2 regions of the Pseudoalteromonas sp. SG43-4 genome follow, and region 2 is predicted to be linked to the other one. Evidence: riboswitches for the same ligand, from Rfam matches in the RefSeq annotation. Region 2 holds a riboswitch; the other holds the start of a gene.
What was found. A riboswitch is a leader RNA that binds a small molecule or an ion and turns the genes downstream of it on or off. The one in region 2 is predicted to bind cyclic di-GMP.

Region 1: it holds a riboswitch for cyclic di-GMP, as region 2 does, so the genes downstream of both, H5160_RS19415 (calcium-binding protein) here and H5160_RS15645 (hypothetical protein) in region 2, are expected to answer to the same signal.

Annotation. Positions count from the first base shown of each region.
Region 1 covers NZ_JACJFB010000031.1:898-12,938, forward strand. The annotation lists partial or broken gene H5160_RS19395 (oligosaccharide flippase family protein) at 1-12, opposite strand, end outside; gene H5160_RS19400 (hypothetical protein) at 206-616, shown strand; gene H5160_RS19405 (HlyD family type I secretion periplasmic adaptor subunit) at 670-1,941, opposite strand; gene H5160_RS20610 (ATP-binding cassette domain-containing protein) at 1,934-3,547, opposite strand; gene H5160_RS19415 (calcium-binding protein) at 3,610-5,154, opposite strand; cyclic di-GMP riboswitch class I at 5,190-5,281, opposite strand; gene H5160_RS19420 (hypothetical protein) at 5,593-6,000, shown strand; gene H5160_RS19425 (O-antigen ligase) at 6,031-7,341, shown strand; gene H5160_RS19430 (transglutaminase-like cysteine peptidase) at 7,379-8,059, shown strand; gene H5160_RS19435 (EAL domain-containing protein) at 8,028-9,983, shown strand; gene H5160_RS19440 (alkaline phosphatase D family protein) at 10,063-11,922, opposite strand; gene H5160_RS19445 (TatD family hydrolase) at 11,927-12,041, opposite strand, start outside.
Region 2 covers NZ_JACJFB010000017.1:22,382-34,422, forward strand. The annotation lists gene H5160_RS15575 (aminotransferase class V-fold PLP-dependent enzyme) at 1-830, shown strand, start outside; gene H5160_RS15580 (RNA-binding protein) at 814-1,302, opposite strand; tRNA gene H5160_RS15585 (tRNA-Ser) at 1,610-1,702, opposite strand; tRNA gene H5160_RS15590 (tRNA-Ser) at 1,754-1,844, opposite strand; gene H5160_RS15595 (hypothetical protein) at 2,063-2,203, opposite strand; gene H5160_RS15600 (diacylglycerol kinase family protein) at 2,528-3,397, shown strand; gene H5160_RS15605 (DMT family transporter) at 3,435-4,364, opposite strand; gene H5160_RS15610 (PLP-dependent aminotransferase family protein) at 4,467-5,909, shown strand; gene H5160_RS15615 (YggN family protein) at 6,148-6,942, opposite strand; gene H5160_RS15620 (PA3496 family putative envelope integrity protein) at 7,330-7,515, shown strand; gene H5160_RS15625 (glutathione peroxidase) at 7,634-8,131, opposite strand; gene H5160_RS15630 (AzlD domain-containing protein) at 8,205-8,504, opposite strand; gene H5160_RS15635 (AzlC family ABC transporter permease) at 8,501-9,205, opposite strand; gene H5160_RS15640 (cytochrome b/b6 domain-containing protein) at 9,313-9,969, shown strand; cyclic di-GMP riboswitch class I at 10,058-10,145, shown strand; gene H5160_RS15645 (hypothetical protein) at 10,242-10,805, shown strand; gene H5160_RS15650 (S9 family peptidase) at 10,943-12,041, shown strand, end outside.

The sequences.
Region 1 (12,041 bases), on a different contig from region 2:
ATTTATACCCAAAACATATCCCTATAGATAAAAAATCCTAATTTATTTTATCAAATATAGATTGGAATAACTATTCATAACTGTTATTTAGAAAGCAATATCGTGACATTTTATTCCCCCACCCTTTTTAAACCTTTTAAAATAAATTCACTTAAACTCTCTAATATAATACAATCAGAAAAGATATATTAAAATAGGAATTAAAATGAATTTTACAAAAAAAATAGTTTTAAGTGGTTTATGTTTTTTTGTTTCGTTATCATCTCAGGCAAATGATTATACTCGAGCTAACGTATATCAAGCTTTTACTTCATACATAAATCAAAATAAACCGATTGATAATAAATACAAGTTTGATAAAGAGGCTTTTAATGATTTATCAAAAGCTATGCGTAATGTTAAGTCATCATCATTAAATACTAGAGGTAATCAACTTAATCAACAGTTTGAATGGTGGCTATCCAGGCGTGGAAATGGCTTTGTTAATAATGAAAGCCATGGTCCTAATCATGGATGTGTTGGCGGTGGCAATGGCTCAAGGCATAAATCGAATCATAAAAAGCGTAAAAAACGTGGTTCTGGTGGTCATGATGATTGTGGGGGATCGTATAATTAAATGCATAAAGCCAATACATTCTAAAACAGAAAGCATTGGCTTTATTGTGAAGTTTAATCTATCTCTCTGAATGCGTTATAATTAAGCTCTGTTAATGGTGAAAGTAAATAATCTAGAGGAGTTCTTTCTTCGAGTAAGATCATTACTTCAGCAGGCATACCAGGGTATAAATCTATATCAGTTCTATTATTTTCGATTTTAACTTTAACTTTATAAGCAGATATATCTTTTTCTTTATCATATATTCTATCAGCTGATACGTTCTCAACTACACCATCAATAGGTGCTACACGGCGCATATTGTAAGATGATAATCGTATTTTTGCTTTCATTCCTTTATGTACCGATTCTATATCTTTAGGGTTTAATAAAACTTCTACTAGCAAATCGTTTGTATCTGGAACGATCTCTAATAATACTTGCCTCGGGCTTATAACCCCCTGAAGTGTATTTACCGATAAATTAACAACATATCCTGATATAGGACTAATTATAGTCGTTCTATCTAAAACATCTTTAGCCCGCATATATTCTGAATGTCTAATTCTTAATAGTTCTTGTTGCTTTTCGAAAATTTCACGTAACTGCTTTTGATGTTCAATTTTAATACTTGCAAGTGATAGTTCTGACTCATTAATTGATGCTTTAGAGCGTTGGATTAATCCTATATATTCACTCAATCGCCCTCGAATTAATTCTTGGTTACTTTTAGCTCCTAAAAACTGTGCTCGAGATGAGTAGCCTTTTTTCTCTAGCTCTTGGTACATGGTAACTTGCTCATCTGCAATTTTCAGCTGCTTTTTATCCGATGCTTGTCTCGCTAACAGTGTTTGTAACTCTTGTGTACTTTGTTCTTTTATTTCTTCCTGTAGAGATATTAAACTGTTTTGTTTGTGCTTATTTGCATTAAACTGTTCAACTTGATACTCAATCATTTGTTTAATTTCAGTATTAGTTTGATCGAAGTCAGTAAAAACAAGTGTATTAACCCCTGCTAGCTCGGCTTGTATGCGTTGAAAAGCAGCCTTAGCATATTGGTACTGAGTTTGTGTTTGTTCAAATAAATTTTGAGATTGATCTTTAGCTAATTTAAATAATACATCACCTTTATTTATATACTGCCCCTCTTCAATATAAATCGCCTCTATTATCCCGCCCTCTAAATGCTGTACACTTTTTTTATGACCCTTAACAACAACACTTCCCGCAGCCATAGATGCGGAACTTAAAGTAGAAAATACAGACCAAATAACGAAAGTACCAAAGCCAAAAATAAATATTATAAAGCAGGTAATTAACCACTTTTTACTTGTTATATTATCCATTGCTAACCTCTTTTATTTTATTGCGATTAGCAAAAAAATCTGTGCTCTTACCATTAAATTGAACGCTTCCTTCCTCTAAGTAAATAATATTTTGTGCTTTACTTATTAAGTTCATTTTTTTTGCGGAATAAATTGTAATTTTACCTTGCTCTGTTCTTTTAGCTAAAAGCTTAGCTAAAGCAAGTTCTGCCCTAGTATCTAAATGATCATCAATATTATCTGCAATTAATATATGTGGTTTATTAGAAAGTGCCCTAATTAATATAATTAACTGTATTTCAGAACTACTAAGTTGGTTTGCTGCATTTACAAGTTCTGTATCGTAGCCGTTAGTGTGCTGCATTATACTTTTATGAAGTCCTAACTCTTGTGCTAACTTCATTGCGTAAGAGTGATTTTCATCTGTTGCCATATTTGAAATTATACTCGTTTTTGTCAAAGGTAAATCTGAACGGTAAATCCCTATTATTTTTTGTTTACTCAAAGAGTCCCAGCTATTCAAAAGGCTGCCCTCTACCCTTACATCGCCTGAAAAAGGAATGTATTCATCAGACAATATTTTTAATAGGGTCGTTTTACCAGAGCCATTGGCCCCCAAAACCACGTGAGAAGAGGTAAATTTTGCACTAAAAGCTTTTATAAAAATTTTGTTCGCATTGCTGTATTTGTAAATAACTTTGTTAGCGATTAGTGAACCTTTGGGCAAAGGGGGTTGGTTTTTTATTTCTTCAATCTTCTTATATGAGGTAACTCTTTTCCAAGCTTTATAACATATTACCCAGTGTTGCAACTGCAAAACAGACTGCTCAAATGGCGCTAAGGCTCGGCCAATAATTAAACTCGCTGCAATCATACCGCCAACAGATAATGCTTGATTTAATACATACGAAACACCTACACAAGTAACGGCTATTTGCACAAGTAGCCTATATGTTTTAGATAAACTACTAACATTTAGTGTTTTAATTTTATAGCTTATTTGCGTACTTGCAGATTGTTGAGTATGTTTTTTCCAAACCGAGACCATTGAAGAAATTAAGCCTGAGGCAACTAAGTAGTGCTTGTTTACTAAAATAGCTGCTTGCATATCACTTGCTACTGCTTGATTACTTATTGTTTGACTGTGTAAATAGTTTATCCATGAAAAAATAATAAGTATAAAAATGCTAAATATTGCAATATAAAAAAAAGTTGGGTGAATGAGCAAAAGCACAAATAAGAAAATACTAGTCCAGGGTATATCGGCAACTGTCGCTAAATGGTTTTGTAAACCATTTTCAGTTAATTTTATATCATTAATTAGCTTACCGTTTTCACTTTTTGTGAAACCAGTTTCTGCGTAGAAGCTAGTTGCCTGCTCACGCCACTCGTTTGCAGTTGCGTGTAATAACCTTTGTTTTGCCCACTCCAAAAAACCATAAACTAATACTAACCAGCCAGCTATAACAGTTAGTAAATATAAGGTATCTAGACTAAATGAGCTCAGAACACGATCGAATACTTGAAGAGAATAAATAGGGACAACTAGCATTAATAAACTAGTTATAAAACTAAAAAAAAATGTCCATTTAACACGATTGCGTATATGCTTTTTTAGTGATTTCACACTAATTCCTTTTAAATATAGAACAGCAGTTTTTAACGACTGCTGTTCTAAATCATTAACAATTAAGCTATATACATGCTGTCTTGGCCCATAAAGTCTTGTGAACCTATACCACCAATATCCATACCAGAATCAATTATTACATCTTGAATAACTGTAACTAAGTTTTCTCCCTCAGTTGCATAAACCGTCGCTTGTAATTGAGTTGACTCGTCTAGGCCTAACAATGCTACTAACTCAGCCTCGTAAGCACCTTCAAGCTCTTGAGTTAGTGTGGCAACACCAACACTGTCACTAAACGTTAAAGTATCGATACCAATGGCAAAAAACATATCGTTATAAGCACCTTCTGTTTCTGCCGCTATTTGGTCAAGTGCCACATTGATATTATGCACTTGTTGTTGTAAGTCACTACCAATAACAACGGCTTCTATACCTGAGTGAGCAGAGCTTGCAAGATCAATATTTACTTCATTATCGCCATTAACGTCTTCATACGAAACAATATCAAAACCAGTGCCACCATCAATAGGCGAGTCGGTTTCATCCGCGAAAATCATATCATTACCGCTACCAGCAACTATGTGGTCAATTCCTAAGCCACCAATTAATATATCATCGCCATGACCACCAGAAATATAATCATTGCCTTCGCGACCATCTATAACATTATTGTTATTATCGCCACCTAATGAATCAGAATGGATACTACCAATTACGTTTTCGATACTTCCAAGCTTATCGTGATCTAAAGTGTTACTGTTGATTCCATCAACTATTTGTTGCCAAGACATATTATAATTATCTTCAGAACTCCAAGCCCAGCCTAGATTTAAACGTACAAATACCCCAGCCCCATCTTCAGTGTTCCCTTCATAACTAGCAGTATCATTACCACGACCACCGCCAATCCAATCGTTACCACCAAGACCTCCATGCAAAATATTATCACCAGAGTCACCGTTTATAGAATCACTATATTTCGAGCCAATAGCATTTTCAATAGAAACTAGGTTGTCATGTTGTAGGGTATTATTATCTATTCCAGCTATCATATCTCCCCACGAATGAGAGTCTTTTATTTCCAATGTAGTAACAAAATTTTGATCTAATCGTATATAAATACCTTCACCATCGAGAGTGTCGCCGGTATAATCGATTGTATCTTTACCTTCTCCTCCATCAAGCGTTTCACCCCATTCTACGCCACCATTAAGAAGGTCATTACCTTTTCCACCTATTAACCAATCTTTTCCTAGACCGCCAAAAATAATATCATTACCTTTGCCACCATCTATATAATCAGCGCCGTTACCACCATCTAAAAAATTATTCTGAGTATTGCCAATAATTACGTCAGAATGTGAAGAGCCAATAATAGAATTGCTAGAGAGAGAGTTGTTCTCAATTGAGTCATTGTTAATACCATCAATTAAATCGTTCCAAGCAAAACTTCTGGCAGTTGCTTTATCAACAACCCAGCCAAAATCAAGTCTTGCATATAAAGACTCTTCACTTTCACTAAAATCATCGATTGGACTAGATTGAACTGAATCGTAATAACCTTCGATTCCGGATATGATTGTTTCTAAATTTGAAGTGTTCATTTTGTGCCTCACATTTATAATTATAAATAATAATGTTCAGCAACCCGGCTATCATCCTGATACTAATTCCTTGAGGAGACCCGTGGCTTTCCGTCCTTGATTCACACCAAGTTTGGCTTTCTTAAACTAAAGATTGAAAATATACCAAATCTTTTATGTGAATGAAGTCTACACACTCAAGAACACGACGTATATTTTCTTAATTTTAACGTTTACAAATAGACAAAACAAGTTAAAATTCGCCTTTGTTTTAACATCCTGTTAAATAACACTAATGATTAATGCTTTAGACATAATTATTAAAACACCCTATTTTGCCCAGAATGGTTAAAAATAAAAAAGATGCAAATTATTTTATTAAATATATACTTTGACTAATGAATAAATTGCTACTAGCTTATTCATTACAAGTTGGAATTAAAATAAGGATGTAAATAAATGAAAAAGGTCAATTTTTTAATCATTGTTCTCGCTTTTCCTCTAATGGTATCGGCACAACAAGATTCTGATGAGAAAGCTAATATTGCCTCTGAGCAACTTTCTGAGTGTTTAGCTCTCGCTGATACTCTAAAAAAAGATTGTTTAAGTGCGTTATTTGCTAATTTATCTCTTACCGAAAGTCAACAAGAGTCATTTTTTGCTTTTGCTAAAGCGAATGGTATGTCAGAAGATGATTTAATTGTACTAGCGAGTTCTAACCCTAATTTAAATTTAGAACTAATTAGCTCTGGTACTGCTGCAGGTAACCCTGGTGGTTCTGGTTTAACGTCTGGTACAGGTACTCCGCTAACAGGATCTACTGGTTCTGGTGGTGGCGGTGGCGGAACAACAGTTTCAAGCAACTAATTTCATAGTCTTCTATAAGGAACCCATTTTATGGGTTTTCTTTTTATGTTTAATAAATTTATTTTTTATAGCCTTTGTAGCTTAATTATATGGCTTCCGATACCTCTAGGCAGTAATAGGCCTTGGGCTTGGGCAGTTTCTGAAGTTGTTGTTTTTTTGTTGTTTTTTTTACACTGTCTATTCAATATAAACAAAAAAAATGGCTTTTCTCCTCCCCTGCGAACTTGGCCTATTTTCAGCTTAATTGGTGTTTTACTACTTACTTTATTAAGCCAAATTATATTTTCTTATTCAACAGATCCAATACAGACTCAAATAATTTTATTAAAAACAGTTAGTTTTTTTATGTTTGCTTGGCTCATTTGCACATATACTTTTGATAAAAAAAGAATAGTTACCATTATTTATTCCTTAATTATTGCAGGGTTAGTCCAAGCAATTTATGCAACATTTCTAAATTTATCATCTCCTTCTGATACTCCTATTTTTAGTTTTGAATACGCACAAAGAGCTAATGGCTCTTTTGTATATCACAACCATTTAGCTAATTATCTAGCGATTATTTTATCACTAGGAATCGGCTTTATAATTAGTGAATTAAACATTAAAAAAAATTCAAATAGTAAAGTAAGTCATTACCTTAGAGATTTAATAAAGGCTCTTTTATCGAAAAAATTAGTTATTCGTCTGTGCCTTATCATTATTGTTGTTGCGTTACTTTTAACTCGCTCAAGAATGGGAAACATTGCTTTTTTAGTGTCCCTCTCCTTGGTCAGTGTGTTTGCTCTTAAGTTTTATAGATCAAAACCATGGTCATTAAAATATCTCATTATAAGTTTTTTTGTACTCGATACTCTTATTGTCGGTAGTCTTTTTGGTGCTGATAAATTACAAGAAAGATTAGCTGAGACTAGCTTTATTGAAGAAACAAGAGATGAAGTCATTAAAGATTCCATTCCTTTATTCGAGGAATATTTTATACCTGGTTCAGGTGGAGGAAGCTATTATGGATTATTTCCAACTAGCCAATCAATGCCTTATTCTGGGTTTTATGACCATGCACATAATGAGTATATTCAATTTGCAATTGAGTTTGGTTTTTTAACCTGTTTTTTTAGCTTATTGTCATTGCTATATATTTTATATATTTGCTTTAATAATATGACTCAACGAACATCATCGCTATATCAAGGCGTTAGTTTTGGTGTAGCAACTGCCATTACATTTATGATGCTTCATATTATTGTTGATTTCCCGCTGCAAGCAACAGCTAACGCAATGACTTTTATTGTTGTATTATGCTTAGGTTTACTTAGCAGCAAAAAAAGATTAGCAAAATAGAATTGAATTTTAAATATGTTTTAGGTAATAAAAGCATTTGAAAAAAACAATAATCTTTCTCTGTATGTGTATTTTTTCATTATTTGTTTTTTCTCAAAAAATAGAGGATAAACTCAATAATAAAAAATTATTACAATTGATTGAGAACAAATATAACAAAGATGGTGTCATGCGTTATGGCAACTGGCTAAAACTGTTAGAAAACGGTCAAGCTGATAATGAGTGGTCGCAATTGAACACTGTAAACATGTTCTTTAATGAAGAAATTAAATACTACGAAGATATCGTTTTTTGGGGAAAAAAGGATTACTGGGCTTCTCCTATCGAAACGATAGGTAGAGGAGGTGGTGATTGTGAGGATTATGCTATTGCCAAATATTTTTCACTCCTTGCATTAGGTTTTCCTGAAAATAAACTTAGGTTAATGTACGTACGTCAATTAACGGTTGATGTCCCCCACATGGTATTAATTTATATAGAAAACGATGATTCACCTCCGCTTATACTTGATAACTTTAAGCATAAAATTTTACCCGCAACCAAACGCCCAGATCTAAAACCTATTTATAGCTTTAATGGTCATGGCCTTTGGCTTTCTAAAGCTAGGGGTATAGGAAAAAAAGTACGAAAACAACACGGTTTAAAATCTTGGCAAGATATGATTGAACGTATAGAAGGAGATATAAATGTTAGTAATGGAGAAACTAAAATTGAATAATAAAATTAATATTGGCATGAGTCTTAAAACACAGATATATGGTCTTATTTTTGTACTTGTTTCTATTTCTTTTTTTGCACGTTTAATTATTGATATTAATACAACTAAAGCTTACTTCACTGAGCAAATGAGCGTACACGCTAACGACGCAGCTATTAATTTAGGACTGTCTATTTCTCCTTATACTGATGACACTAATTTGGTCATAGCAGAGACTATGGTCTCAGCTATATTTGACTCTGGCTACTATCACAGTATCAAGTTTGTCGATAATAAAGGTAATACTTTAATCGAAAGGGTTAATCCACTTGCAGCACGAGATATTCCTCCTTGGTTTATATCTATGTTTGAACTCCCAAGAGTACCGGAATCGAGCGAAGTTAATAATGGATGGAATATCGCTGGTACTTTAACCGTAGAAAGCCACCCGGGCCTTTCGTATGAAAAGTTATGGAAACATGCAATAGACACCTGTGTTACATCTTTAGTACTTTTAATTATTAGCTTAACACTAGGATACTTAATACTTAGCGCTATATTTAGGCCTCTTAAAAAGCTTGAAAAACAAGCCCAATCAGTTACACATAAAAAATTCATCATTAATGATGATGTACCATTCTCAATAGAACTGAGAACTGTAACTAAAGCTATGAATAACATGGTAAGAAATTTAAACTCTACCTTTCAGTCTTTATCAGAGCATAGTGAAACTTTATCAAAAAAGGTTTTTCAAGACGAACTTACAAAGCTGGGTAACCGACGCGCTTTTGAAAATCAATTTAGTGCAATTCAAACTGGTATGAATAAAGATGATGTGTCATGTCTGATACTCATTTCTCTTGATTCTTTAATGTCTATTAATAAAAACTTTGGATTTGCTGCCGGAGATGAATATGTATTTGAAGTTAAAAGTATTATTCAAAAGAATTTTAACTTATCTCAAGAAAGTGAGATGTTTAGGATCTCGGGAGGAACTTTTATCTTAATGTTAAGTGTTAGCATTGAATATAGGCAAGAGATGCTTGAACATTTAAGTCGAGACTTTTCGCAAAGAAACACGACAGAATTTAATACCCTATTCGCGAGGGCTTCAGCTATCGATTATCACAAAACATGTAAATTAAGTGATTTACTGTCACAATTAGACACATCTCCACATGAAGTTGATATAATTTCTAACTCAAATTTATCTGCAATATCTTTCACTCAATGGCGTAGTGTTATTAACCACGTTATCAAAAATAAAGAGATTAGTTTTAGTGTTCAACCGATCAAAAATAGTTCAAAAACAGTTGAATACTGCGAGTTGTTTTCCAACGTTTTTTATAACGATAAACCTCTTAATAATAACCAACTATTTACTATGGCAGAACGGCTTGAGCTAACAGTTGAGCTTGATAAAGCAATAATAACAAAATTATTAACACTAGACTTAAGTGACTACGATAAGCCAATTGCAATTAATTTAGCTAAGCAATCTCTTTACAGTAATGAGTTTATATTTTGGCTTGAATCGGTAAGTAAAATAGCTAAAGAAAAATCCTTAAAGCTCATTTTCGAAATAAAAGAAACGGTTATAATCGACAGTCAACAACAAGCGGCTCAAATAATAGCTAAACTAAAAAGGCTTGGTTTTAGAGTTTGTATTGAACATTTTGCTATAAATTTAACTTCTATAAAATATCTGCAAGGGTTAAATATTGATTACGTTAAGTTAGATGGCAGCTTTATTAGCAACCTTAAATGTGAAGAAAATCAATATTTTTTAAGAACATTAATCACTCTTTCGCATGGCTTAGGTATAAAATTTATAGCTTGTTTAATTGAAGATAACGAAACCTATGATATTCTGATTGAAAATAAGTGTGAATACTTTCAAGGCCGATATATTGCATTACCCAGCCACATTGTTATTGATAAATAATTTTATAGTGGATAGATGGAACAAACACACCATTTGATTTCGAAAGCATTTAACCTAAAGGTATAATTTTGAAATTAAATTACTGTTCTTCTAAATCAAACTCAGTTAAATGACCATCACCATGTATAAGCTGATAGCGGGCTAAATTTCCTTGCTCTAGTGTTATTAAACTAATAGCTGAGTCGCTTACTAAGTATTTTTGCCCTTCACCTATGGTTTGGTGTTTATCTACTTCCATGTGCCAGCGTTTGGTAAAAAAGTTTAAAGGGCTTTTTGGGCCGTATAAAATTGAGTCGAGCTTATCGAGTATGTTTATTAACTTACGCGGGAACTCGTTTTTAATACCACTGGCGGTAAGTTGCCAAATTCGATTGGGGTGATCGCCAAAACGCTTTTGTACCGAAAAACAAAAGGAGTAATGTACGTCTCCCGATAAAATAAGCGTTTCGTTTGGGGTGTCGGTTCGTCTAAAGGTATCGAGTAGCTTTTTGGCTGATCCTTCGTGCGCCATCCAGTTTTCTACGTCAACCATGAGCGGTTGGCCACATATGTTAAACATGGCTTGAATGGCTTCTATTGATTTAACACCAAATACAGGGGCTGGCGATACAATAATAACCTGATCGTGGCTTAATAGGCTTTCTTCAAGCTCTGTTAAACGCTCCCAATCAAGTAGGCCTGAAGGCTCATTAAAGTTTTGCTCATTTCGCCAACGGTGCGTACGTGTATCTAGCACCACTACTTTTGGGGTTGTAGTTAACTCATAATGCCAAAAACTAAAATCGTTTAGTGGTTTATCAAATGCTTTAAACTGCCATAAATTATTAGCAGTACGGCTTTGCTTAAAAGGTGTTAGTAACTCGCCTGTTTTATTTAGTGCATCGTTCCCCATTCCTTGAAAAAGCCAATAACTAATTAAGCCGTTATTGATGATCCGTTTACTACTTGGATTTTCATTTATAGCTTGCTCCCACCCAGCGGTGAGGTTCCAATCGTCGGTTACATCATGATCGTCAAACATCATTAATGTAGATACATTGGCAAACAATCGCTCTACTTCACTTAAGCCTTTTGCATAATCAATCAGTGCTGTTTTTTCAGCGTCAAAAATAGTTTTGTTTTGCTTGTTTTGACCTGAATACGTTGTGTTTTGTATATCAACGCATTGCCAAGCAGCAGCACTAAAATTTAATAAATACAGTGCTATATATTCTTCAAAATGGATAAGGTGATTGTAGGCTTTTACGCTTGAAAAATGAGGTTCGTCTTTTTTTAGCCAGTAACCAACACCTAACTTTGAGCGTTTTTGCCAAGGCGTTTTTGGTAAAAACAAATGGCGATTATAAAGTTGCTCATTTATATCATCCGGTAGCTCAATGGCAAGTGGTTGCTCTTTATAGATACCTAAGGCTTTAATTAACTGATAAATAGCTAATAACATGGGGCCTGCTACATCATCGGCGTAAACCTGGTCACCGCTCAGTAATAGCAATTGTGCGCCCTGGTTATTATTACCACGCTGAGTATTTTGCCAGTGACTTGCAGACACTAAGCTGTCTTTTGCTGGATGATGTGCATTACGGCACGAGCCATGCAAAATATCACTGAGTTTATCGGGGATTACAAATGCAGGCGTTGTTTGATTGCTATAGCACCAAGGCGATAAATCGATTGCTGTGTCGTCAATTACAAGCTCATAGCTTAATAAGCTATCTAGAGGGAGTTTGTTGTCTATTGGCTTTATAATAACGAAATGCAGGTATAAATGTTCGCCCAAAGAAACAGTATGTTGATCGCTATAACACTCAACATTTAATAAGTTTATTTGGCAGTTTGCAGGCTTGGAGGTAGCAAACTGAATACAAACTCCAGTTTGCTCTGCACGGCGCACCATTGGCCCCATTAGTAAAATAGGAAGGTTTGCCGTGTGAGTAATCATGTATTTAGCCTTTAGCTGCTAATTTAAATAAAGAATAAAAGTTTTCGGTAGTCGCTTTAGCAAGTTCATTAAAGCTAATGCCTTTAAGTTCGCTAATGTAATAAGCTACATCTTCTACG
Region 2 (12,041 bases):
TTATGGCGCAAAGTGATTTTCCGAGTATGGGTTTTGCAATGCAAAAAGCGTTGCCAAAGTGCGCGCAAATCATATTTATACCTGAGCACGAAAACCTAACTGATATTAGTGTTTGGCAGCGTTATATAACCGCCGACATCGATTTAGTTTTTATAAGTCATGTATATTCAAATACAGGTGTACAGGCGCCTGTATACGATATTGTAGCTATAAGTAAATTTACCAATAGTTTATCAATAGTTGATGTTGCTCAGTCAGCGGGTGTTATACCGCTTGATTTAAGCGTGCTCGATGCGGACTTTATGATTGGCTCGAGCGTTAAATGGTTATGTGGTGGCCCAGGTGCAGCTTATTTATGGGTTAACAAAAATCAAATAGAGTATTGTGAGCCTAAAGATGTGGGTTGGTTTTCGCATCAAAATCCATTTGAGTTCGATATTAACCACTTTGAATATAACGCCAGTGCGCTCAAGTTTTGGGGTGGCACCCCTTCTGTAGCGCCTTATATTATTGCCGCAAATAGTATTACCTACTTTGCAGAGCTAACAGCTCACAAGGTAAGGGTGCATAACTTAGCGATGCTTACGCTTATTCATGAGCAACTAAGCGAATATGTTGTATCACCTATGAGTGGTGATAAATGCAGCGGGACTGTTATTTTGTTTTTTAACAAGCAGCAAGACCATGTACTTACAGAGCTTAATAAAGCGAAAGTCAGTGTAGATGCTCGCAAATTTGGAATACGAGTATCGCCACATATTTATAATACTCAAGAAGACGTTGCGCAATTTATTTCTATAGTAAAACGAGCGCTTAAGGGTTTTGGCTAAGCTGCTGCTTTCTTTGCTTTAATGACTCTATTTTTTGCTGCGTTTGACTAATTGATGCGTCGTAGGCTTGTTTTAATGAATTTGTTTTAGTTGCGATAGCATCAGCAATAGACGAAGCGCCTAAACGATTGGCCTTATCTTGGGTCATATAATCTATTTGTTGTTTTTTAGCTGCGTATTCTTTTTGGCTTTGTTCAATAGATAGCTCAAGGCGCTTTATTTCACGCTCTATTTGCTGAACCTCTAAGTAGTCATCAACAGAGGTATCGGTAATACCTTTACCGGGCGTAGAGCTTTTATATGCTTCAATTACATTTATATCTTTTAGAGTAATAACTTGTGCATCTTTAGCGCAAGGCGTTTGGCTAAAAGTAGGAACGCCCTTAATTACACACTTATACACTGTTGTACTTTGTGCCAAGGTAAAAAATGGTGCTGCCGCGCAAAATGATAGCAATATGAACCGGATCATAGCTAAACCTAAAAGTGGCTAAAGTTGTGTTAATAATGCCCTAAGTTATTACTAGGCACAATTTGTTTAGTTTTTATAAATTTTAGGCACAAAAAACCACAATCAAGTGGTTTAAATTACGTATGGTCCAGAGGGAGGGATAGACTTGCTTACATCCATGTAATCAATCGCTGCGCGACGCTTGCAGCGGCCTAAAATATTCCAGACATTTTGTCGAACCATGTCGAGTGTTCTCACCCTCCCAATTTAGTATCGGTGTTAAATTTTAGGCACAAAAAAACCACAATTAAGTGGTTTAAATTAAGTATGGTGGAGAGGGAGGGATTCGAACCCTCGATAGAGCTACAAACTCTATACTCCCTTAGCAGGGGAGCTCCTTCGGCCACTCGGACACCTCTCCAACGCATAACCGGTTGTATTGATGGAATAAAAAAAGCCACCAATTAAAATATGGTGGAGAGATAGGGATTTGAACCCTAGATGGGCTATAAACCCATGCCGGTTTTCAAGACCGGTGCATTCGACCACTCTGCCATCTCTCCGTGACGCAGAATAATACTTAGGTGATACCGCTGTGTAAATAGCAAAATGACTGTTTGCCTAAAAAATATACGTAAATGAGGTTTTTTTTGTAAATAAGGGGAAATTAAGGCAATTTTTAATAAAATAAATAGGTTGCAGCAAACAATGGGAGCTAAATAAGTGACTTCATTTAGTGGTTGAGTGTTCGCTGCACCGAAAAATAATCATGGTTGGGTGATTATTTATATTGAGCTGCACCGCTAAGTGCTAGTCTTTTACCAATCGTGTTAAGTTTAGCTAACATTCTTGCTTTACGGTTAGTTGGTTTAACGGCTACTTGCGCTACTGCTGTTTGATTTAATGTATTAATTGGTTTCATTATTTTGCTCCGGTCGTATCTGTTGAAATCGCGTGCATTTTGCACGTTGTTTGATTAAAAATACAACGATAAAAATTGAGCCTGAGGGATTAGTTAAACTAATCTGAATTGATTTTATTAATATGCGATTCAGTAAGTTGCATTACTGTTTTTGCATAGCTATTTATATGACGGTTGGTTTTAACCCCTTGATGTTGGGGTTTTTGGTTTTTTAATTTATTTTTATGCATTTTATACAATGTTTTTTGATTATTTATTCAGATTAAAAAAATTTAATTAAACGTTTGTTATCTCACTCTAAAATACATTGCTGGAAACAAAAGCTTGTCACTACTTATAATTATTAAACCAAGTATCAAAAAACAGAGCCAAAAATCATTGGCATGGCTTAAAAATATCTGTAAAAAAGGCAGCTTTTCTTATTGTATATTTACTACAACGGGAAGCTTTGACGATGACTGCGCTCAAATAAGGTTGCTACTGAGTAAATTTACCAAAGTAGTTGTACTTGGCGGAGACGGTACATTGAGCTTGGCGGTTAATGCGTTAATAGGGAGTAGCTGTACGTTAGCATTATTGCCTTGCGGTACAGGTAATGATTTCTCGAGAGGGTTTAATTGCAAAGAAGATGATTGGCGAAAGGCATTATTTAATACACCGACAGCAATTGATGTAGGAAAAATTAATAGCCGCTATTTTATTAATATTGCAGGGGTAGGGTTTGATGCTCATGTAGTTAAAGCTATTAATGCTAAAGCTAGTTTTTCATCTTTTGATTACAGTTGGACGAGCATTAAAGAGCTATTTTATTATCAAGCTCAGCAGTTACAAGGTACGTTTAATAACGATGCTCAGCAGTATCAAAATTTAATTACCGTATTTGCTAATCATAAGTACTTTGGTGGTGGTCTAGAAATAGCGCCAAAAGCAGATTTAACTGATGGGTTGCTTGAGTGTTATCAAATGCGAACGGGTGGGCTTTTTTATAATGTAATAAGCTTTATGAAGTTATTTTTTAAGCGCCATCAGCATATAAAAAATCTTAACTACAGTCGCTTAAATACAGCTTCTATAAAAACTGAAGGGTTATTGATTGAAGCAGATGGTGAACTGGTAGGTAAAACTCCAGCCGTTATTAGTGTGCATGGGCAGGCTTTACTTTTTCATATGCCAATAAAAAAGCGCCTACAGTAGGGTAGGCGCTTTTGTGTTAGTTGCGTTAATAACGCGTCTAACTGGGGACGGAGCCACTTTTAGCTACTGCTCTATTAGCTAAAAAGGCGTTAATTCGTTTTGTTGGGGTAAGCACAATGGCGTTACCTAATAGCACTAGGCTAAATCCTGCAAAGGTATTTGCGTGCCATTCAAAGCCTTCAAAAAAGCTACTCAGTGTTACTGCCACTAATGGGAATAAAACAATAACGTAGCTGGCTTTTTCAGGGCCTATATTTCTTAGTAGAGCAAAGTAGCAACCAAAAGCGATTACAGTGCCAAATATTGATAGATAAAGTAGTGATAACCAGTAACTTGGTGGAGCATTCAAACTAAATTGCACATCGTTCATTAATACATATAAAGCCAAGCCTATAGCGCTGTATAGCATGCCCCATGCATTGCCTTGCAATACACCAATTTGTTTACGAGAATTACGAACGCTTACCATGTTTCCTAATGAAGCCACAAAGGTGCCACCAAGGGCAAGTAGTAACCCGACCAACGCACCATTACTCAAGTCGAACTGCTGTAACTGTGGCCAAAACAGACACGTAATACCTAATACAGCGAGAACAGCACCTGTATAAATTCGTTTTGAGATTGGCTTACCAAAAAATAACCGAGTATTGACTATGTTCATAACCAGCAGCATTGAAAAGGCAATAGAGGTCATGGCTGAGGTTAAGTAATTTTGTGCCCAGTAAAGCATTAAATAATTTAATCCAAAATTACAAATAGCTAATAAAACAAAAAAGCCATGATCCAGTAACTTAAATCGCATGTCGGGTTTTTTGTACGCTACATATAACCACATTAAAAGCGCTGCAATAGCAAAGCGATAAAATAACGATAACTCTACCGCAATATCACCTAACTGAAACTCTATGGCTAACCAAGTTGAGCCCCAAATTAAAACGGTTGTAATGTATAGCGCTGCACTTTTCATGGTTAGTCTCCAAAGCCCGATTGAATGGCTATTTTAAGACCTATCTGTATACTTACCATATACAGAAAAGTAAAAATGTAACCTATACAGATTTGGTGTGTGATGATAAGACAAAAAAATAGCCAAGGGCATGAGTTTTTATATCAGCAAGTTATTCAGTTGATTAGAGATATGAGCGCTCAACAAGTTTTACTCCCCGGCGAAAAACTTCCATCACTGCGTAAAATGGCAGATAACTTAAATATAAGTATCCCCACTGTAAAACAGGCTTACCAGTCACTTGAAGATCAAGGGTTGGTAGAGGCGCGTGAAAAATCAGGATATTTTTTAAAAGTCGTTAGCATGGCTCATAATTTACCTAAGCGAGTTAAATTAAGTCGTGAACCTGTTGTGGTAAATAAACAAGCCTTAATAGAGCAGGTGTATAGCGCGATCCATCAAGCTAACGTAGTCCCCTTTGGTATCGCCAACCCAATTGCAGCAGCACCTACCGATAAAGCACTCGCCAGAAACATGCGCCGTGTAATGACAATTGCGGGCAGTAAAGCCATAAATTATGGCCCAACTGATGGGTTTGTACCACTGAAAAAACAATTAGTGCATCGCTATTTAGATTTTGGCATTGGTATTGATATGGACGAGCTTGTGATCACCAATGGTGCGCAAGAGGCTATGGCTATTGCGCTTAAGTGCGTGACAAAGCCAGGCGATGTAGTGGCTATTGAGACTCCTTGTTATCACGGAATTATAGAGTTAATAGAAAGCTTGGGACTTAAAGCGCTCGAAATACCACTGTGTCCAGATAATGGCATTTGGTTAAGCGATTTGGAGCGAGCTTTAAATGAGCATGACATAAAAGCGTGTTTATTCTCGACAGCAATTAGCAACCCTGTAGGCAGCTTTATGCCAGATACAAACAGGCAGCAGCTGGTGGAGTTACTCGAAAGCCACGACGTAGTGCTTATTGAAGATGACGTATACGGCGATTTATATTTTACGGCGAAACGAGGCACACCTGCTTTAGCGTATTCTAAAAAAGGATTAGTGATCAGTTGCTCATCTTTTTCTAAAACGGCTGCGCCGAGCTATCGTGTAGGTTGGTTAGTTGCCGGTAAATTTGCAACGCAAGCGAGGCGATATAAAAGAGCACTAAGTTGCTCCGCTTCGTTAATAAATCAATGGGCGTTATCAGAATTTATTGCCAGCGGCGAGTACGACCGTAACTTAAAGGTACTCAGGCAGCGCCTGCGCGATAACAAAGAGCGTATGCGATGGTGTTTACAACACGCTATGCCAAAAAATACACGTATAAGCGATCCAAAAGGAGGCTGCGTTATGTGGCTAGATTTAGGAGGCGAGTACGATAGCCAAACATTGTTTTTACTTGCGCTTGAGGTTGGTATTAGTATTACCCCTGGGCTTGTTTTTTCGGCCTCTAATAAATATAAAAGCTGCGTAAGATTAAGTTATGGTGTGCAATGGAACGCGCAAATTGAGCAAGCAATAGTTACATTGGGTAAGCTTACTTTATTAGCTAAAAAGTAATACCAATCTGCTTATATATGGGGTCTATTTAACGTTAAGAAAATTACGCTAGAACTAGGCAAAAGTTTTTGTATCGAGTTGTTCTAAATAAAAAATTTTTAACGACGTTATAGTGCAATTTAATTCGTTAAATTGCTCAAAGATTTATGCAGGTTGGTATAAGTTTGCGAAACACAAAAAAGCAGCATTTAAGTAAACTTAAGTGCTGCCAAAGGGATGTTAAATAACATTTGCTGTACTAATTTTGTTTAAAGCTAAATAACTGGTAACCTTCAAGCTCAGGCACTTGCATTACTAATTGCTCTTCTTGTTTTGCAATATCAGCAAAGTTTCCACATAAAGAGTTGGCACGTTCTTCTAGTGCGCTTGCATGTAGCTCTACTTTTTCTTCTATTTGTGCACCCATATTTTCCATACGTTGTTCAAAGGCATCCATATCACCGCCTGAACCAAGTAACTCAGAACCTAAAGCTACTAAAATACTGCCCATTGATTGCATTACTGCTGATTCAACCGCTGTTTCTATCTGCTGCTCAAATTGTTGTTCAAAGTTTTCGCCAAATTGATTAAAACTTTGTTGGCCCATCACAAATGTACCTTGCTGGTAAAATGTGTTTTCTACTTCGATTTTAATATCATCCATAAGCTCAGACATATTATCAAGACCGTCAATATTAAATGCATTGCCTACTTCTTCTAATGCTACTCCGGCAATTTTAACGCCTTCTAGCGCTATATTGGCTACTTCAGGTAATTGTGTGCGTAAACTATCAGAGTACTTGTTTAGCGCTTCGCGTTGTGAGCTATTTAGTGCTACAAATTCGCCATTTACGGTTAAGTCACCATGGGTATTAAACTGCATGGTTTTATTGTTGACGGTAAAAATTTCCAATTCGTTTGGCTTAATGCGCACATCATTTTTAAATTCGACGTTACATTCATCATTACTAAATGAAATTGCAGAATCGTTATCGTTATGAGCCATAGCGGCTGGCGTACAAATTAATGCGCTAACTAATAGTAATTTTTTCATGTTTGTTCTCTACTTTTTGTTGATGACGATTAATTAATAACAAGTTTGATGCCAGTTTTATTTTTTAATATAAAACATATGGTTAACTGTTTTTGTTTGTTTTTTAGTAAATGAAATAAATTAATAAATAACTATTTTTTAGTCAAATTGGCTAACTAATAAAAATTAATAAATTTTATTTATCGATACGATAAAAAACTCTCACTTTCCTCAATTCAAATTTAGCGCTATTTATTCACATTACTGACATGAAGACTATTTACAGTAGTCACGTGGCTTTATTTTGATGTTAATTTGCACAGCATTTTGACGTTAAACATTTTAATTTTACCGACTATTGCGATAATAAAATCCTTGGTTGGTCTCAAACACTTTATGGAGTGGGTTGTGGGTAAGACATTTAGTTACGATGCGCTAGATGACGATTTTGTTGAAGACGAGTACGAAATGCTCGGCCGTAATCAACACGATAAGAACAAGCAAAAGGTTAAAAAGAAGTTGGAAGACTACCTTGAGCAAAAACGCTTGCGTAAAAATCTAGGCGAAGATGATTTAAGCGATTACACCGATTAAATTTCACTAGTATAAATAAAATACCAATTAATATTGAGAGTTTAAATGTGCAGTTATGCGTATGTTTAAGTTTCAGTAGTATTGGCAATAAAGAGGCCTTGCGCCTCTTTATTACTTTTTAAAGCGCATTTTTAGTTTGTGCCAAAGCTTTTTGAATTGTAAGTTCTAGCTTTTCTGGTTTAGTAAAAGGTGCATAACGTTTAATTGGCGTGCCATCTGCAGCAATTAAAAATTTAGTAAAATTCCACTTTATTTTACGTGTTAAAAAACCAGGTAAAGCCGATTTTAAAAAACGAAAGACTGGGTGAGCATGCTTACCGTTTACATCTACTTTGGCCGCCATTAAAAAACTCACACCAAAATTAATTAAACACCCTTGCTCTATTTGTGTAGCGTCGCCGGGTTCTTGCTGACCAAATTGATTACACGGAAACCCTAAAATAACTAAACCTTGGCTAGCATATTTATTATGCAAAGCTTGAAGCGACTCGTATTGGTAGGTAAATCCACATTTACTTGCGGTATTAACAATAAGCACAACCCTACCTTCAAAATCACTAAAGTTAATAGGTTGACCCTGCAAGCTTGTTGCGCTTAATTGATGGAATTTGTGCATATTGGCGTCTTTTTTATTATTGTTATTGGTATTTTAACCTGAGTACAGTATTTCATAAAGTACAAAGAGTGCTCTAATTTAATATTAAAAATAGCCCCATACCGGCAAGTGTTGTGTAATAAATATTATGTGTTTTATAGGCAACAATGATGGCGACTATTGCTGCGCTTAAATAAGGGTTTTGCCAGTTTAAGTTAATGCCATCTTCATTCAAAAACACGATAGGCACCCAAATTGCTGTAAGCACCGCAGGTGCGCTAAAGCTTAAAAATTGCTGCATTTTAGGACCTACTTTAAACGGTAAAGCGCGGTGTAAAAATAAATAACGCGTAAAAAATGTAATACACGCCATGAGTAAAATAGTTGTCATCATGGCGTTGCTTCCTTTTTAGTGGTTAGTCTTGCTGTGCTGTAACCTGCGGCCATTGCCAGCAGCGCTGAGCAAACAAGCCACAACTCAAATCCTGTACTTTTTAAAAGCGTTGCGCTAACACCAGCTACAATTACCGTAACGAGTGAGGCCAAATTTTTGATTCCCGGAATAACCAACGCGATAAACGTGGCAGCAATTGCAAAGTCGAGCCCTAAATTAGTTAGGTCGGGCAGCATTGTTCCCGCTACAATACCAATTAACGTCCAAATATTCCATGCAATATAAAAGCTAAAACCAGCGCTTAATGCGTATATTAAGCGTGTTTTTGTTCTATATGCTCTTCGATGATGAGAAAACGCAAACAGCTCGTCGGTTAAAACAAAACTTACTGGTAAGCGCCAACGCATAGGTTGATCAATCACCTTATGACGCACGGCTAACCCGTATAAAAAATGCCGAGAGCTAATAATAAATGTTGTGAATAAAATTGTGAGCAATGGTGTGTTGCCCGCCATAAGTTCAATCGCAACAAGCTGTGCAGAGCCTGCAAATACTAATAACGACATTGCTTGGGTTTCAAAGGCGCTAAAACCATTTTGAATCGCTAAAGAGCCGCATAAAATACCCCAAGGAACAACGGCTAAACACAGTGGTAGCATATCTAAAAAGCCTTTTAAAATAGCTTTTTTAACTGGTTGCATGATATTTACTCTCACGGCTTGTAGAATGGCTCATAAGGATACCTTAATATTATGATGTTAAAGTAGTTAACAAATTAAATAATACTGTTTTTTTAAGGATAGGCACAATGACGACGTTAAAAGTGTGGGATGGGTTTATTAGATGCTTTCATTGGTTTTTGGTTGTAAGTATTGCAGTGCTTTATTTTAGTATTGAAGAGGGCATGATTGAGCTTCATTTTGTTGCTGGCTTTTTTACTTTAGCACTTATAGTAACACGTTTAATTTGGGGTGTTATTGGTAGTAAAACCGCGAGATTAAGTGGGTTACTGCACTCTCCTCGTGCTATCTTAAAGGCGCTAAAAACACCAAGCGAATCGTTAGGCCATTCAGCACCCGGCAGCTGTATGGTGATAGTTTTTTTTATATTGATCATAACGCAACTTGTAAGTGGCTTAATGAGCAGTGATGGTATTTTAACTGACGGGCCGCTTGCTCAATATGTGTCTAGCGATACGATTGATTTTGCCAGTTGGCTACATGAGCTGAATTTTGACATTTTACTTTATGCTATTGGCTTGCATGTATTGGCTATTATCATTTATAGAATAAAAGGCAAACCGCTAGTTAAGGCGATGATCACAGGCTCAAAAGAGTTAAAAGCGGATGACTCTGAGGCTAAAGTAACTAAAGCGTCTTGGCCTGCGTGGTTAATATTTATATCTTTATTGGTGTTGCTGGTATTTACGTGGGCGAAAGAGCCTTTAACTTATTTGTTTAGTTAAAAACACATTAAACCAACCTTAAAGGGTTGGTTTTTGTTTTTGGTTACATTCTTTTGTTTGATTGTTATGCGGGGTCGAATTATAATCGCCGCATTGCTGGCAAACTAGCCGAAAGGTTAGGACGCAAAGTTTCCGGTCTAAGGCTTTTTAAAAGCTATGGTAGCGGGACTACTGCATAACGTGTTGTTATGTATCACTTGCCCTCAGTGTATTTTTTGTGTATCCATAGTCTATGGATAAGATTTTGTAACTCTTAAGGTGTTGCCGTGTTTATGCATACGTCGTTGGCCTGTGGAAAGTGGTCAACAATAGGTTGCTTAAATCATCATACCCAATTATTTATTGGTGATGTGGTGAGTGTAACCTTTTACGACATGCAAGGAGAGCTGGTTAGTTTATCATTTGATTACAAGATCACCTCGCTTGAGCAAGGTGAGCCTCACGCATGGCCACGTTTAGTTGCCGAGCATATTAATGTGCATGTTCCTCTGGTTAGCGCAGGTAAAATGACCGAACAGGGTTTAATTGTAGCCTATAGAAATAATGAAATTTTTGCTTTGCAAAGCAGTGGTATATGTAAAGCACACGTCGACTTTCATTGTATTGCAAAATGCGATGAGCGTGTTGTTAAGAACCTTGATACTTATGATTACGTGTACCCTGAAAATTGTGAAAACTATAATGCGGGTACAAAGGTATTGCAGCCAAAAACTGGGCATGTATATCAATGCAGGCCTTGGCCATTTAATGAGTTTTGCCGCACGAATGACGATAATAAGTCTATGTTCGAGCCCGGTGTAGGGCAAAGCTGGGCTATGGCTTGGCAGCAAATATAAAGCTTAAATTATCTTCCCAAAGGTATAGCGGTTTTAGTAATGAAGCGTTTACCGTTTTAGCCCATCCAACTATTGGATGGGCTTTTTTATTTTTATGATAAACTGCAAATCACATTATTTTTTTAATTGGTTTTGTTGTGTCTCGTCCTGTCTACTCTTTAAGTTTATTACCTAATTTCCCGATTGCTAAACAGCAAGCCCATACATTAAGTACTCATAATAAGATACGTACCGATAATTACTATTGGATGCGTGATGACGATCGCCAGGATGAGCAAGTACTTGCGCATTTACATGCTGAAAATGCGTACTGCGATGAACAGTTAGCTGCTATGAAGCCACTACAAAATACACTTTTTGAAGAGTTAAAAGCACGCATTGTAAAAGATGATAATTCGGTACCCGTTAAAGACGGGAAATACTGGTATCACTCAGAAGTTCGTGGTGATGATGAATACTCGCGTCATTATAGAAGTACGAGCATAAAGGCCGATAATAAAGAGCTTTTACTCGATGTGAATGTCTTAGCTGAAGGATTTGAGTTTTTTGAGCTGGGCGAAGTCGCACTAAGTCCATGCGAGCAGCTTATGGCTTACTCTGAAGATACTGAAGGTCGTCGTATTTATAATGTTCGCTTTAAAAGCTTAGCGACCGGTGAAATGCTACCTGATGTACTTGAAAATACAGAAGGACAAGTTGTTTGGGCTAACGACAATAAAACTGTTTTTTATGTAAAAAAAGATTTAAAAACGCTATTAGGATACCAAGTATTTAGGCATGAGCTTGGCAGCGAGCAAAGCCAAGACGTAATGGTCTACGAAGAGCAAGACAGCAGCTTTTTTATGGGACTTGGTAAAAGCCGCGATGAAAGCTTAATTATTATTGATTTAGCATCGACAGAGACCAATGATACATGGGTGCTTGATGCTAATAAGCCCACTGGCGAATTTAAAGCATTAATGCCGCGTGAAGATGGCCACGAGTTTGACGTAGATAAGCTAGGTGACACATTTTATATTGTGACTAACTGGCAAGCTAAAAACTTTAGATTAATGACGGCAACAAACGAAACAATTGCTGATAAAACACAATGGGTTGAATATACAGCTCACAGAGAAAATGTACTGCTTGAAGGTGTAGAGTTATTTAATAACTTTTTAGTATTGAGTGAACGCGAGCAAGGGCAAGCTCGATTTGTAGTTGTTAATAGGCAAGGGGATCGTATGGCACTTGAGT